DNA from 3 places in the Candidatus Villigracilis saccharophilus genome. Region 2 is predicted to be linked to each of the others. Evidence: riboswitches for the same ligand, from Rfam matches in the RefSeq annotation. Region 2 holds a riboswitch; each other region holds the start of a gene.

The links. A riboswitch is a leader RNA that binds a small molecule or an ion and turns the genes downstream of it on or off. The one in region 2 is predicted to bind S-adenosylmethionine.
Region 1: linked by a shared signal. The riboswitch ahead of metK (methionine adenosyltransferase) and the one ahead of IPL17_RS12355 (O-acetylhomoserine aminocarboxypropyltransferase/cysteine synthase family protein) in region 2 are both predicted to bind S-adenosylmethionine.
Region 3: linked by a shared signal. The riboswitch ahead of IPL17_RS18215 (hypothetical protein) and the one ahead of IPL17_RS12355 (O-acetylhomoserine aminocarboxypropyltransferase/cysteine synthase family protein) in region 2 are both predicted to bind S-adenosylmethionine.

Annotation. Positions count from the first base shown of each region.
Region 1 is NZ_JADJSO010000030.1:23,194-28,661, forward strand. Features, by position in the region: gene IPL17_RS11090 (hypothetical protein) at 1-602, shown strand, start outside; gene metK (methionine adenosyltransferase) at 719-1,930, opposite strand; SAM riboswitch class I at 2,002-2,109, opposite strand; gene IPL17_RS11100 (SUMF1/EgtB/PvdO family nonheme iron enzyme) at 2,238-2,720, opposite strand; partial or broken gene IPL17_RS11105 (SUMF1/EgtB/PvdO family nonheme iron enzyme) at 2,822-3,172, opposite strand; gene IPL17_RS11110 (C39 family peptidase) at 3,184-4,401, opposite strand; gene IPL17_RS11115 (flavin reductase family protein) at 4,537-5,022, shown strand; gene amrA (AmmeMemoRadiSam system protein A) at 5,078-5,468, shown strand, end outside.
Region 2 is NZ_JADJSO010000035.1:72,821-78,288, reverse strand. Features, by position in the region: gene IPL17_RS12365 (ABC transporter permease) at 1-884, shown strand, start outside; gene metA (homoserine O-succinyltransferase) at 1,016-1,936, opposite strand; gene IPL17_RS12355 (O-acetylhomoserine aminocarboxypropyltransferase/cysteine synthase family protein) at 2,029-3,321, opposite strand; SAM riboswitch class I at 3,443-3,567, opposite strand; gene asd (aspartate-semialdehyde dehydrogenase) at 3,645-4,700, opposite strand; gene IPL17_RS12345 (aspartate kinase) at 4,756-5,468, opposite strand, start outside.
Region 3 is NZ_JADJSO010000056.1:11,280-16,747, reverse strand. Features, by position in the region: gene IPL17_RS18230 (homocysteine S-methyltransferase family protein) at 1-1,097, opposite strand, end outside; gene IPL17_RS18225 (DUF2199 domain-containing protein) at 1,146-1,673, opposite strand; gene IPL17_RS18220 (DUF5946 family protein) at 1,705-2,127, opposite strand; gene IPL17_RS18215 (hypothetical protein) at 2,127-2,495, opposite strand; SAM riboswitch class I at 2,652-2,752, opposite strand; gene IPL17_RS18210 (carbohydrate ABC transporter permease) at 2,811-3,635, opposite strand; gene IPL17_RS18205 (sugar ABC transporter permease) at 3,625-4,497, opposite strand; gene IPL17_RS18200 (sugar ABC transporter substrate-binding protein) at 4,499-5,468, opposite strand, start outside.

The DNA.
Region 1 (5,468 bases), on a different contig from region 2:
ACTATGGACTGGGTGGGGATTACCCCGTCACTGGTGATTGGAACGGCGATGGCATAGATACGATCGGTATCTATCGCAACGGCTCCTTCTACCTGCGGAATTCCAATACCCTCGGCTTTGCCGATATCGTGTTCGCTTTCGGGCAGCCTGGGGATCAGCCGGTCGCCGGAGACTGGGATGGAAATGGGGTGGACACCATCGGTGTTTATCGCAATGGTTTGTTCCTGCTGCGCAATAGTAATTCCGCGGGAGCAGAGGATATTAGTTTTTACCTTGGAAATCCTGGCGATGTGGGCATTGCAGGAGATTGGAATGGCGACGGCGCAGACACCACCGGGGTATTCCGTCCAAGCAATGGCGTGATCTTCCTGAAGAACCTCAATACCTCAGGCTTTGCAGACATCAATATCAACTATGGCTTGTCTGGCGATATGCCGGTCACCGGTGATTGGAATAATGATGGGATCGATACGATCGGCGTCTATCGTAACGCGCAGTTCCTGCTGCGCAACAGCAACACGATCGGCTTCGCGGATATTGTCTTCGCATTGGGGAATCCCGGTGATATGCCCATCGCGGGCAATTGGGATGCGCTTCCATGATGAATGTCGGGCGTGTTTATGATGGTAAGTTTTAAACAGGTACCTTAAGTTGAATTAGATCAAAAAGCGTCTCTGATTTCTCGGAGACGCTTTTTATATCCATGTTTGTTACAAAATTACAACCCTGCGGCTTTTCTTAACACTTCAGCCTTGTCCGTCTTTTCCCAGGGGAATTCAATATCGTCGCGGCCAAAGTGACCATAAGCGGCGGTCTTGCGATAGATCGGTCGGCGCAGGTCAAGGTCGCGGATGATCGCGCCGGGGCGCAAATCGAAATATTCACTGACGAGTGCTGAGATCTTTTCGTCTGCGATCCTGGCTGTGCCAAAAGTCTCAACATTAACTGAAAGCGGGTGAGCTACGCCGATCGCGTAAGCCACCTGTACTTCCACGCGGTCGGCAAGACCGGCGGCGACAATGTTCTTGGCTACATAGCGCGCAGCATACGCGGCAGAGCGGTCCACCTTCGTGGGATCTTTTCCGGAGAATGCGCCGCCGCCATGACGCCCCATGCCGCCATAAGTATCCACAATGATCTTGCGTCCTGTCACACCGGCGTCCCCCATGGGTCCGCCGATGACGAAACGCCCGGTAGGATTTACGAATATCTTCAAATTCTTGTCAACCAAACCTTCCGGCAGGGTTGGGTAAATGATATGCTCGCTTACCATTTCAACGATCTCGGCGTGAGAGATTTCAGGCGCGTGTTGTGTTGAGATAAGAACAGTATCAATGCGCTTTGGTTTGCCCTGGGAATATTCCACAGTGACCTGACTCTTGCCATCGGGGCGCAGCCAGGGGAGTGTGCCGTCTTTGCGGAGTTCGCTCAGGCGGCGGGATAATTTGTGCGCCATATAGATGGGCATGGGCATGAGGGTGCTTGTCTCATTGCATGCGAAACCGAACATCATACCCTGGTCGCCTGCGCCGACATGTTCAATGCCAACATCTTTCATTTCGCCGCTTTTATCTTCCATTGCGTGGTCAACACCCAGCGCAATATCCGCGCTCTGGCTCGCCACGGCTGAAAGAACCGCGCAGGTGTTGCCGTCAAAACCTTTGTCGCTGCTGTCGTAGCCGATCTCGTTTACAACTTTGCGAACAAGTTCGTCGAAATTAACATACGCATTGGTTGTGATCTCGCCCAATAATGCCACGAAACCTGTCTTGACTGCTGTCTCGCAAGCAACGCGGGACATGTTGTCCTGTTCGAGGCAGGCATCCAAAACGGCATCCGAGATCTGATCGCAGATCTTGTCAGGATGCCCTTCCGTCACCGATTCTGATGTGAACATCAGGCTGGGTGAAGACATAAAAGTATTGCTCATTTTTTGTTCTCCTTATAAATAGAATTGCCCTTTCAACGTGAAAGGGCAATTGATCAAGAAATGTGTATACCCTCTCATCTCCCAGAAAACTATCTGTCGGATTTGGCACCATATTCAACTTTCGCTGACTGGTTGTCGAGACATCGCAGGGCCGTTCCCTCCGTCTCTCTGGATAAGAGCGCCGTATTAGGGCTATTGATTTGTGTTGGGATAATACCATAGCTAAGTTATTGAGTAAAGTTAAACAGGGAAAAAATCAAGATGATTAAATGTTTCGCTTCACTCCTTAACAGTTGGTTGCCCCCGCTCAATGAGCATCCGCGCATCTGAATCCGATCTTCGCCGAACTGCGGCCGTAATAGGTTTCATTCGGAGGTAATGCGAATGGATCTGGCCCCACTTCATAGCCACGGTTTGAGAGGCGTAAATTTAAGTGCGTATCCTGGAACGCTCCGCCGCGGATCACGCGGAAATTAGTGCCAGAGGTATTCTCTGGTCCAACGGGATTTGCACTCGGCGACACTTCGTAATATGTGGGTTTGTAATAATCTGCGACCCACTCCCAAACATTGCCAGCCATATCCAGCGCGCCGAAGGGGCTCGCCCCATCGGCATAGGAACCTACACGGGTGGTATCTCCAACTGAATTCTCTGAATTGGTTAAATTTGCATTTGGGGGCTCATCGCCCCACGGATATGTCCGCATATCATCGCCGCGCGCGGCCCGTTCCCATTCCGCTTCGGTGGGGAGATGCCGCTCCGCCCATTGACAATATAAATTTGCATCCATCCAGCTGATGTGCACAACTGGGTAATCTCGAAATTCAGGATTGCCAAAATAATCGAGGCGATTGTCCGAGCTGTTTTTGACTGGCGGTCTGCAATCGCCCGCCTCACACACAGGTTATACATGCCGTTGGTCACTTCCACTTGATCGATCCAGTACGCGTCGATCATTACCTCGTGGGCTGGGATTTCATCACTGTCACGTAAAACATCCAGTCCGCCCATGTAAACCGTCCCAGTTGGGATAAAGATCTGTGTCATGCCATCCATGGATGATATCTTCACCGTTTCAGATGTGGCTGCAGGCTGTGGTGTTTGTGTTGAGACTGGCGTGGCTGTTATGGGAACTTCAGTTGGAATCAATGTTTCTGGAAGTGTAATTGTTGCAACAGGCTCGTTTGCACTCTGACAAGCCGCCAGCATAAAAACGGAAAGAGCAAGGATCATTTTTTTCATATTTTATTGGATCAAATTGATGGCGTTTTTAGCCTGATCTTCAAAAAATTGGGGTTGATGCTGTCTGCTTTTTGCCACGCTTTGAGCGCGCCGGCATTATCCCCCTTGCGATAGAGTCCATAGCCGTACCATAGCCAGGTCTCCTCGGACATTTCAGTAACACCGCGCGCATAATCTGTCAGCACCAGCAGATCATCGTTTCTGCCCGAATGGAAGTATGCCAGAAATGGGCCGAATTGATAACGGAACATTCGCAATGGGACACCGATCTCACGCGCCTGGTCGTAAGCCAGCGCGGCTTCCTCGTAACGGTCAAAATAAACAAGATTACTGCCGACGTTGAACCAGGCGAATGCATCGGTTGGGTTTTTGGCTGAGTCTGCCTGGGAGGCGGCTAATGTGTTTTTCCGATTCAGGTTTGGGTCCCAGTTGGATGCGAGCAGGGCCTTCATCTCCTCTTCAAATTCTGGGAAATACATCACCAGATATAAATTATTGAACGGCTTCCATTCCTCTTCGAGTTGGGAGTATGTGATCTTCAGATCTGCGCCATGATATGAATCTTGAATGGTAAAAGATTGAGCGCTGTCGTCATAACCTGTCAGCAAAAGGTAATGCGCCGCCCACAGGTCATCGGTGGGACCAAGCGCGTCGTTGGGGTCAAGAGAGGTGACACTTTCCACAATGACCGGATAATTTGCGGCGATCAAACGCTTGAGCGTCTCGATATTTCCGCCCACGCGATATTCAAGATTCAACCAACCTGCCTGGGTGCGGACATAATAGCGCAGTTCTTCGGGGTTGACATTGCGGTCGCCTGTGACTGGTTTGATGAAAGCGGCAATATCCGCCTGCGTTCCCTCCCAACCGTACATGTGCAGCGCCATCGAGAGTGTGGCGGGACCGCAATTATTGGGAGTTTGCTTTTCATATTCAGGCGATGGGATGGATGCCTGCTCAGGCAGGGGCGGGAGTGTTGCGGTTGCAGTCGCTGAAATATCTGCAACGACGGTTGATGTGGGGATCGTTAATGATGCTGTCGGCTGCGGGGTGACAGGCAGCGCAGTTGGTACAGGACCAGGCGGGTTGATGGTGTTCTTTGCGTAGAGTGAAAATTTTTCAATGCGCCACACGATGGCTTCATTCACTCTGGGGATCTGATAGATCCCAAAGGCGAGAACAAGCATCCCTGTCAGCGCAATGATGATGGTTTTGGTGCGTTTTGACATGTTTAAGAGTCTACCATGCGATTATGAAATGGATTTAAGACTGCAAAAAATATTTACACACCTCTTACGCATTTTTGACTTGACGCTTGCCATTCTGACAATTATCATGAATTCATTATGGAGAACCAATTGGTTATGACCCTTGATCCTGAAAACTTACGCGCGGCCATGCGTGCCTGGTCTGCCGGCGTTACTATTGTGACCGCTGTACACGAAGGCGTTCGGCACGGAATGACCGTGAACTCATTCACATCCATTTCACTTGACCCGGCTCTGGTCACGATCTCTTTGCAAAAAACAGCTCGCACGCATGAATTTATCAGCAGTTCGCGCGCGTTCGGGTTGACTATGCTTTCTACCGAGCAAGCTAAAATTTCCGATCTATTTGCGGGGCGCATGGAAATCGAAGACCGGTTTGCGGGGCTTCAGACCGAAACTCTGGTCACAGGATCGCCCCTGATCGTTGGCGGGGCGGCGTGGCTGGATTGCCGTGTCGTTGATACATTTGACGCGGGTATGAATACGCTCTTCATCGCAGAAGTGCTCGCGGCTCGCGGTTACGACCATGCATTGCCGTTGATATATCACAACCGAAAATATTGGGGATTGTCTGAGTTATAGTTTATAAGAGCCTAAAGGTTTTCAAAACCTTTAGGCTCTACTTTTGGAGGACGTCATGACTGACCCATTGACTGATCAGGAAAAAAATATCCTTTTACGTCTCGCACGCGAAGCGATGGAAGTTCGGGTCAAGGGAAAAAAACTTCCTGCATTGGATAACAATTCGCTCACCCCGCAATTGCATGAGAATGGCGCGTCCTTTGTGACGCTTACCATCAACGCTGAACTACGCGGATGCATCGGCGCGCTCGAAGCCTACCAGCCGCTGGCGGAGGATGTGCGTGAACATGCCATCGCCGCCGCGCTGCAGGATCCGCGCTTCCCACCCGTGGATAAAAGCGAATTGGGCAGGATCAGGCTTGAGGTGTCGCGTCTGACCGCTCCGTGTTTGTTGGAATATTCAACAGGTGAAGAACTGCTGGTTAAGTTGAATCCGCATGTGGATG
Region 2 (5,468 bases):
CATTGATCATTCCCGAAAATTACAGCGAGGAGTTTTCTGCAGGTGAAACGGCCAAAGTTCAGCTTGTCTTTGACAGTACGCGCCAGTCTGCAATGGTGGATATTAATCGCGCACAGAACCTGCTCGAAGGGTATGGTGATTACATCGGATTACTACGATTGAGTTTGCGCGGCGTTAGCCCGGAGGTAATGCGTGCGGTGCAGGTTGAGGAAGTGGACACAGCCACGCCGCAAAGTCAGGCGTTGATCTTTCTTTCCATGCTGCCATACTTTATCATCTTTGCGATCTTCAATGGCGCATCGCCGGTCATTACCGACGCCACAGCAGGGGAGCGGGAACGCGGCTCTCTTGAACCGTTGTTGATCAATCCATTACCGCGCGGTTGGATCGCCATTGGCAAGATGCTTTCCGCCATGCCGTTCGCCACATTCAACCTGATCATTACGCTCGTCGGGTTTGCCACCATATTCCGCATTCTGCCCATGGAGGAATTGCTTGGCGTTCAAATTGGATTTGATATTAGTGCGCTACTAGCTGTATTTCTGATCTGTCTGCCGATTGTTTTCCTTGCGTGTGCCATCCAGACTTTGATCGCGTCTTTTGCAAAAACCACCAAGGAAGCCGGGACATACCTGCCGTTCATCGGTTTGATTCCCTCCCTGCCGGGCTTGGCGCTGGCGTTTTTACCGGTCAAACCTGAACTGTGGACAATGCTTATCCCGACATTTGGTCAGCAGATTTTGATCAACCAGTTCCTGCGTTCCGAACCGATCTCTGGAGTGAACATCCTTGTGTCGGCTGTACTGACCATTGTTCTTTCGGCAGCCGTTACTTATGTTGCGATCAAACTTTACGAAGGTGAACGAATCATTACTGGAAAATAACACCCTTATCATTAAGATACAGGTCGCAGTTAAACTGCGACCTGTATCTTTTAAAAGTCTAGTCAGAACCAAAATTGAATAAAAATGTCACTAAAAGACTCTTGTTGATTATGCTTTCTTATATACGATTTCTATTTTGGAATTTCATTCGGGTCATAAGGCGTGGTTTGGTATACATAATAATTCAACCAGTTTGAATAGAGTAGATTCGCGTGCCCGCGCCAGCGGACATTGGGCGGCTGGGTGGGATCATTTTTGGGATAATAATTTTGCGGGACGTGAATGGGAAGTCCCTTGTTTATATCACGGTCATATTCGGCCTTGAGCGTGAGCGGATCATATTCAGAGTGACCAGTGATGAAGAGGTGACGCCCGTCTTGTGTGCCGACGATGTACACGCCCGCTTCATCTGATTCCGCGAGGATCTGTAATTGATTTATTTTCTCAATATCTTCGCGGCGGATCTCAGTGTGGCGGGAGTGCGGGGCGAGGAAAATGTCATCGAATCCACGCAGCAGGTTCTCGGTCGAGGAAAGGATGCGATGCTCATAGACGCCGAACATCTTGTGGGGCAGGTCATATTTGGGGATGCCATATTTGTGATACAGCGCGGCTTGCGCTCCCCAGCATATATAGAAATTTGATTCAACATTTGTCTCTGCCCAATCCAGGATCTGGGTCAGTTCATTCCAATAATCCACTTCTTCAAAAGGCATTTGCTCGATGGGCGCGCCTGTAATAATAAGACCATCGAACTTTTCATTTTTGATCTCATCGAATGTGACATAATGCTCCAGCAAATGATCGGCATCCGTGTTCTTGGATTCATGAGTCGCGGTATGGATCAATGTGATTTCCACTTGCAGCGCAGAGTTGGAAAGCAATCGCAATATCTGCGTTTCGGTCGCGATCTTGGTCGGCATGAGATTTAAGATCGCCACACGCAGGGCGCGGATGTCCTGATGCGCGGCACGATCTTCATCCATGATGAAGATATTCTCTTTTTCAAGAGTGGTTCGAGCGGGAAGGGTGGAAGGAATTTTTACGGGCATGAGGTTTGAAATGATGAATGGATATGAAGGATGAAATGCAGAATGCAGAATTTTTATTCCGCATTCTGCATTCTGCATTCTGACTTCTCGATCTACGCGTTAAGCGCCTGATCCAGATCCCACTTGATGTCTTCGAAGTCTTCGAGACCAATGCTCAAGCGGATGAAATCGGGGCTGACGCCAGCGGAGACTTGCTGTTCTTCGCTGAGCTGGCTGTGCGTGGTGGTGGCAGGGTGAATGGCGAGGCTGCGCGCATCACCGACGTTGGCGAGGTGGCTGAACAGTTGCAGGCTTTCGATGAACTTTCTGCCAGCTTCCGCGCCGCCCTTGATACCGAAGCCAAGGATCGCGCCTGCGCCCTTGGGAAGATACTTCTTGGCGCGAGCGTAATCGGGGTGGCTCTTGAGGCCAGGGTATTTGACCCAGCTGACTTTGGGATGAGCCTCAAGATATTCGGCAACGGCTTGCGCGTTCTGTACGTGACGGTCAATGCGCAGGTTGAGGGTTTCGAGTCCGAGCAGGGTCTGCCATGCATTGAAGGGAGATTGGCAGGCCCCGAGGTCGCGCAGAACTTGTACGCGCGCTTTGATCGCAAACGGGGGAAGTCCCGCGGCGGCGATGGAGGAATACACGAGGCCGTGATACGAAGGATCGGGCGTGTTGAAATTCTCGAACTTGCCGTTGCTCCAATCGTAGTTGCCGCCGTCCACGATGATGCCGCCGATGGATGTGCCGTTGCCTGTGATGAACTTGGTGGTCGAGTGGGTGATGACGTGCGCGCCCCATTCAAACGGGCGGAAAAGATACGGCGTGGCAAAGGTGTTATCGATGAACAGGATCAGTTTGTGCTTGTTCGCGATCTCGGATACTTCTTCAAACGGGAAGACGGAGATATCGGGGTTGCCGAGAGTCTCACCGTAAATAATTTTCGTGTTCGGCTGAATGGCCGCTTCAAAATTCTTCGGGTCGCTTGGGTCAACAAAAGTGACATTGATCCCCAGCTTGGGCAGGGTGTAGGCGAACTGGTTGTACGTGCCGCCATACAAACGGGATGACGAAACGATATGGTCGCCTGCGCTGCACAACGTGAAAATTGCCTGTGCCTGCGCGGCATGCCCAGAGCTTGCAGCCAGAGCGGCAACGCCGCCTTCGAGTGCTGCAATGCGCTGTTCAAGCACATCGGTGGTCGGGTTCATCAAGCGGGTGTAAATATTTCCCAGCTCTTTGAGCGCGAACAAATTCGCGGCGTGTTCGGTGTTCTTGAACTGATAGCTCGTTGTTTGATACAACGGCACGGCGCGGCTGCCAGTGGTGGCATCTGGTGAATAGCCCGCGTGTAACTGGCGGGTGGCGAAACCTAACTTGCGATCTTTGATTGTGGACATATTAAGTTTTCTCCTCTTGAATAATGTTTACCCGCCCTTCAGAAGAGTTATTATTATCCCCGTTAGGGGAAAAAAATAACCTCTTCTGAAAGTACAAGAAGAGGTATACGTCTATACCGTCCTCTCATCTTCCAGATACGAATGACTTGTGTCATTCCTATTTGCCGAATTTGGCACCATAACTCATAAAATGGTTTGGTTGCCGAAGCTTCAAAGGGTCGGTCCCTCAGCTTCTCTGGATAAGAGCGAATATTTAATTTCGCGGTTTATATCATGCGGCTTATGATTGTGTCAAGGGTTTGGACAATTTTAGTCTGAATTGATTATAAAAGATTTTCGTTCACAAGCAACTCTGCATTGTATATGGATGCGCCTGCTGCGCCGCGGATCGTGTTATGCGAAAGCACAACGAATTTAAGATCGAGGATTGGATCACGCCTCACGCGGCCGACTACTGTCGTCATGCCTTTACCTGTTAATCGGTCGAGTCTTGGCTGGGGACGGTCCGCCTCATCCTTAACCTCGATCACTGGTTTGGGCGTCGAAGGCAGATTCTGCGCTGACGGTTTTGCAGCGTAATCGCGCAATGCCTGAATTGCAACTTCAGGTTCAACGGGCTTGTCCAAAGCCACACTTGCACAGACGGTGTGACCATCGATCACTGCCACGCGATTGGTGTGCGCGCTGAATTGGATGTCTGCCATATCAATTTTGCTTTCGTTGAATTTGCCCAACATCTTGCGCGGCTCCCATTCCACTTTTTCTTCCTCGCCGCCATTGCCCACGTTGGGGATGACATTATCCATGATGTCGAGCGATGGCACGCCAGGGTAGCCCGCGCCCGAAAGCGCCTGCAAGGAGACCATGAATACTTTCTTCACACCGAAGGCCTCATCCAATGCTTTGAGTGCGATCGTGAGTCCTGTGCTTGTGCAGTTGGGGTTCGTGACAATGCATCCGCTCCAACCGTGATTCTTGCGCTGTTGCTTCACCAGTTGAATATGCTCCGCGTTGATCTCGGGTAATAGCAACGGCACATCCTCTCCGCGCCGATAAGAAGATGCGTTCGAACAGACCGCCGCGCCTGCTTTTGCGAAGGCAGGTTCGAGCTCATTCGCGATTTCCGTGTGTAAAGCTGAGAAAACAATTCTCGCCTGCACCGCATCTGTGGATGCTGGCACAACGATCATATCCCGCGCATATGCAGGCATTGGGTCATCCAACACCCAGCGCGCGGCTTTGGAATACGGCTGCCCAACGGAACGGTCAGATGCTGCCAATGCAACCACTTTGAACCAGGGATGATTATCTAACAACGAAATAAAACGTTGGCCGACAGAGCCTGTCGCGCCGAGAACTGCTACGGGGATTTGAGACATAATATTTCTCCTTAAATTATGGATTTCGTTGGTAGGGGCGGCCCCCCCCTACGGGTTATTTCACGATCAACTCATGCAATGACCGTACCGCCAGCTCAGTATCTGTAGCGGCGACGACCATACTGATGGATACTTCCGATGAACCCTGCGCGATTGCTAAAACATTCGCTTTGTTATTGCCGAGCTGAGTAAAGACCTGTCCAGCAACACCGGGCGTGTGCCGCATTCCCACACCGACCACTGTGATGATCGAAACATCTTCCGTCATCCAGACGCGGTCAATATCTTCATCTTCGATCTCACTGGCAAAGACAGCCTGCAAAGCATTGAGCACGGATGCGGCGGATTCGGATGGCACTGCAAAACAAATGGACTGTTCTGATGAGGCCTGTGTAATTAGCGGCACGCTGGTTTTTGTGGACGCTACCGCGCCAAACGCGCGCGCCGCCACACCAGGTACGCCCAGCATACCACGCCCTTCGATCGTCACCAGCCTTTGGTTGCGGATGGCGGTCACAGCTTTGACAACCTGACCGTTGCGGGCTTTTGAATCAGAAGGCGCATTTGCTATTAACCGCGTACCAGGATGCGATGGATTGAATGTGTTGCAGATGCGGAGTCCAATGCCAGCGTCCACAACGGGGCGGATCGTTTTGGGGTGCAACACTTTCGCGCCATAATATGCCAGTTCCGCAATTTCGCTGTATGTGATCTCAGGCAGTGTGACCGCATCCTTCACAATGCGCGGATCGGTCGTCATGACGCCGT
Region 3 (5,468 bases), on a different contig from region 2:
CGCTTGAACTTGCGTGAACCTTGCGCGTTGCAGCGCTCACCAAGCAAGGTGGGGGCGGGTTCCTGTCGCATGGAAATTGCTGACATGGCAGAGGCAAGCTGAGGCGTAGAGTGAAGCGGTCGCTTGGGATGTGGATGCTGATCCAGTTTTTGAATCAGCAGCTTAAGATGTTCAGGCGTCGTGCCGCAGCATCCACCCACGACTGAAATGTTGTGCTTGGTCACGAATTCATACAAGTCATTCGCAAATGGTTCAGGCTCAAGCGGATACACGGCTTGACCATCCACGTTCAATGGAAGGCCCGCGTTCGGAATGCATGAAACGGGCAGCGTGGAATTTTCGCCGAGGAAGCGGATGGGCTCGCGCATGTGCTCGGGGCCAGTGGAACAATTGAGGCCGATGACATCGATGCCCATGCCTTCGAGGATGGTGAGGGATGCGTTGATATCGGTGCCGAGCAGCATACGGCCTGTCGTATCCAACGTGACCTGAGCCTGGATCGGCAAATATTGTTGAGTCTCAGCGAAAGCATTGTGAATGCCCGTGATGGCGGCTTTGACTTCGAGAATGTCTTGCGAGGTTTCAATTAAAAGAACATCCACGCCGCCTTGAATTAATCCAACAGCCTGTTCGCGGAAGGTATCGATGAGTTCATCGTATTTGACATTGGAAAGTTCGGGATCATTCGTGGAGGGAAGTTTGCCTGATGGTCCGATGGAGCCAGCGACGAAGCGCGGCTGACCTGTCTTCGCGGCGAATTCATCCGCAACTTTGCGCGCGAGATTTGCCGCAGCAACATTGATCTCGATGATGCGGTCCTGCAATTTGTATTCCGCCATCGTCAGGCGGTTTGAGCGGAAGGTGTCCGTTTCAAGCACATCCACGCCGACTTCGAGGAAGGAGCGATGGACTTTTTCCACGGCTTCGGGATACGAGATGACGAGATAGTCGTTACATCCATTGTATTGTTCGCCGCCAAAATGTTCGGCGGTAAGATTTTGTAATTGCAGGCTCGTTCCCATTGCGCCATCGAAGACAAGGACTTTCTTTTCGAGGGCGTCGAGGTAACGGCGGTTTGTGTATTTGCGATTTGTCATTGATTTATTTTTTCCTTCGTTGTTTTGTTTTACAACAGATGAATTGGATTATTTCGAATGTAAAACCAGTTCTGCAATCTCTTGTACCCTTTTCCAAGAAATTCCATTTCTTTGTTCTATCGCTAAAGGGTGGTCGGTGGGTTCGAGTTCAACAAACGGACGCACACCTATAGGTTGAGTACACACGTTCGTTCTCAAATTCAAAGTCTCTGGGTACAAAGAATGAGGTAATGAAGTTGATAACCAGCCAAAATATGAAGGCTCTTTTTCTCTGCCAATCTGGTTCCATAATTTACTTGTCTTTTTATAGTTGTCTTTGCTAAGAGAGACCCAAACAGTCCATCGAAAGAATTCAGGTGAACCAATAATTGGTATATCAATATTACCAACAACAAAATAGGATTTCTCACCAAAGAGTTTTTTTCCACGAACTTCACATTGGTCTGATGACAATAAAACTCTTCTCTTTTGTTCCTTTTCGGGCAAAGAAAGAACCAATGCAGGTGCGGAGCTTCCATAACTAACAGGAAGTCCTTCATGATATTGACCGCAAATATTACAAGTATATCCATTCATGCTTCAATTTCCGTTTTGCAACACTCGGAGTTCAAATTTTCAATCCTTGCGCCTCTTCCAGCACAGCCCTCGCCCACACGGACACATCCGCACAATAGACTTCCGCATTCTCGGTGCGGACATCGAGAATCGTTTTTGTCCACGTGGTTTTATTGATAACAGGCAATCCATCCCTCGATTTGATCTTGAAGGTGCGTTTGCCGCTGTCCACCAAATCCCTGTTTTGCTTGCGGATGAAGGCGGGCGGCTTATTTTCCACGAGAAATTCTCTCAATAACTCTCGTTCATGCAGCCAGCCTTCACGAGTCAACTTGCTGGAGTGCTGGATCATGTACGCAGTGACGGTCAAGTGATGGACAGCGCCATAGCCTGCGTCCGTGAATTCCAGAACGAGGAATTCATCAAAGCGCGTTTGACATAAAGTTTCAGGCGCGCCGCATTCGGGACAGTTCATTACTTTACCCAGGGAAGTCCGTAAGAAAAACTCACACCCTTTGGCAAAGTTGCGCGTCCCGCCTCGGTCATTTTGCCTTCTTCCATCATTTTGCGTGCGCGCTCGATGTTGGTCTCTGTCCACAGGGATTTTTGTCTGCGCGGCGTGAAGCGTTTGGCGTAGCGCTGATCGTCCATGCCTTTTTCGAAGCCGTCGATCCAGCCGAAGCAGATGGCTTCCTCCACCGCATCCACATATGGGATCGATGGTTTGCCTGTAAATTTTTTATATTGAACCAACCAGATCTCTTTTTTGAATTTGTGATTCTTTTCCAGCCATTCGCGGAATTCTTCACGCGTTGTTACATAAATTGTTTCGCCGATTTCCATATTATATATTCCTCTCGTCATTGCGATGGAGCGGAGCGACTGAAGCAATCTCCAACATAGCGTGGAGATTGCTTCGGGCGGGGAGAGCGCCCTCCTCGCAATGACATACTAAACAAAACGCCTCTCAAATTGAGAGGCAATGTGAAAACACATCAACTCTCATCTACCAATTGAATACATCAATTGCCGAAGTTGGCACCGCTTGAACGGTTGCCGAGGCTTCAAAGGGTCGGTCCCTCCACCTCTCTGGATGAGTACAGATCACAAGATTGTTCTTGTTTTATAACATAGCGAATGGGGCATGTCAAATAAAAATTAATTCATTACTTCTTCGCTGTTCCACGATAGCAGCGCGCGCTGCAAAGCCGAAAAGACAATCAGCGCAGGGACAGTGATAACGACTGAAGCGGCCATCAAGAGCGGCCAGTTGGTCTTATCCATTTCCTGAAGCTGAAGCAAACCGACTGGCAATGTATAGAGCGTTTGAGAACGCAGATACAACAGCGGATTGATAAAGTCATTCCAGTAATACAGGAATGAAAGCAGCCCAACCGCGATCAGCGCAGGGCGCGCCAGCGGAATGGCGACCTGCCACCAAGCCTGCAACAGACTCGCTCCATCCAATTCCGCTGACTCAAAAATGGCGCGGCCTGTACGGCGGAAGGTCCAGTAGAAGAGCAATATATAGATCGGACTGGTTCCCATCAACGCGGGTGCGATCAATGAAAAATACGAGTTGGTAATGCCCAGTTTTGCGAAGAGCAGAAAGCGGCTTAGCCATAACGCAGTAAATGGGATCATTTGCAGAAAGGCGGAAAATAACAGCAAGCGCAGACGGTCTTTGCGTCCAAGTAACGACATGCCAAACCCAGCCCACGAAGCGGTCAGCAGGGTGAGCAGAACTCCCGCGCAGGCAACCAGGAGGGAATTGAAGCTGTAGCGCGCGAATGGGAGAATCTCAAAGATGCGGGTGTAATTCCCCAGCGTCAGCGGCGAGGTAAGCCAATTCAGCCCGAATGACGGAGGCAGGCCCGCGGGCCGCAGGGATGCGCTGAACATCCAAAACAACGGCAGCAGAAAGATCGTTGTCAACGTCAGCGCGAGTAGATGATAAAAAAAGAGCATGGTCTTATTCTTCATCGCTTATCCATTTGTCAAAGAATTGATAAACGAGCACAACCAGGAAAACCGTGAACATAAAAACCACGAGGGTGATGGCGGCGGCTGGACCAAAAAGCAGGCGGTCAAATGCGGTTTCATAGATCATCAACGGCGTGAAAAAAGTGGAGTAGTACGGCCCGCCGCCTGTCATGATATAGGCAGGCGTAAACGTGCTTTGGAAGGAAAGCACCACATCCCGCACGGTCAGGATCGCCAGCCACGGAATCAGCAAAGGGAACGTGATGGATGAAAACATTTGCAAGCGATCCGCTCCATCCACGCGGGCTGAGTCGTATAAGACCTGCGGCACGTGGCGCAGTCCCGCGAGCAGAACGACAAATCCCTCGCCGATCTGAAGCAGGGACACGAGCACGATGGCGGGAAATGCCCAGGCTGAATCAGCCAGCCAAAGCGGGGCTGGCAGGCCCAGGGTCCGCAGGGAAGCGTTGAGCGGGCCATAAAGCGGATTCAGGATCCAGGTCCAGGCCAGCGCGTAAGCCGTGTCAGGGATGATGGTTGGCAAATACGCGGCCGCGCGATACAGTCCGCTGCCGCGGCGTTGATGGTTGTACAGCATTGCAACAATCAGCGCGCCAAGGATGCGCAGCGGCACAGCCCAGGCCGTGAAGATCATCGAGTTGGCGAAGGCAAGTTTGAAAAGCGGTTCGTTATACAGGAATTGGAAATTTTGCCAGCCGACAAAGACCGGGCTGGAAACCCCGTCATAGCGCATGAACGCGATATAGAAAGTCAGGCTCGCCGGAAACACGATCAGGAGCAATGTTCCCAGCAGATAGGGAGTAAGAAAAGCTGTCAGGCGGGCGCGGCGTGAACGGATCAACTCATTTCCCGATCAGGCTTTCTTGTGTCATATTGGCCACTCTCGACATGGCATCGTAATACGGGACCTGGCCGTAGAAGCCCAGTGAAATTTCATTGTCGGCGATCTCTTCGACTTCGGCCCAATTGGGATGAATGGGAAATGCGCGGATATATGGAATCTCGTCGAGAAAAACCTGACTGCTGGCTGGTTTGGAATTCGGATCAAGAAAGGCGGCTGAATTCGCGACCGAGATCAGCGAAGGCACAGTACGTCCAGACTCAGCCACGATGGCCTGCCCCTCGGGTGAATTTGCAAATTCTATAAAAGTCCAGGCGGCATTTTTGCTTTTAGAAGCGCTGGGCATACAGTAGGCGTCCGCGTGCAGGATGGTCGCCTTTTCCCGATCCTGCGGAAGCGGAGCAACATCCCAATCGAAAGCGGCAGATCTGCGATAGGTTGGCACACCGCGGCGGCTGTTGAAGAACATCGCAAGTTGTCCATTGATAAAACGCGACTCGCTGTCCTGCGAGGTTTCCTGCTCAAGGTTTGGAACAACGTGATATTTGGTTTGCAGGCTGAAGAAAAAGTCCGCGGCATGCAGGGCTTCGGCAGTCGCAAGCGTAAGAGCCTGCGGATTGGATTCATCATCCACGACTTCGCCGCCCGCCTGCCAGATGAACGGCGCGATGCGGATCAACTCCGGAGCGAGGCCTGCTCCGAACTGGTCAGTTTGGCCGTCGCTGTTGGAGTCTATGGTCAGGGCTTGCGCGGCAGCGGTGAAATCATCCCATGTCCAGCCATTGACCGGGTAAGCGACGCCAGCCTGATCGAATAGATCCTTGTTGTAATACACAACCAGGCTGGAAATATTTTGCGGGATGCACATCAACTCATCCTGCCACTTGAAAGCCTGCATTGCTTGAGGATAGAAGTCCGCCTCTTTGATCAGCTTTGAGTTTTCCAAATACCCGCCCAGCGGTTCCAAAGCG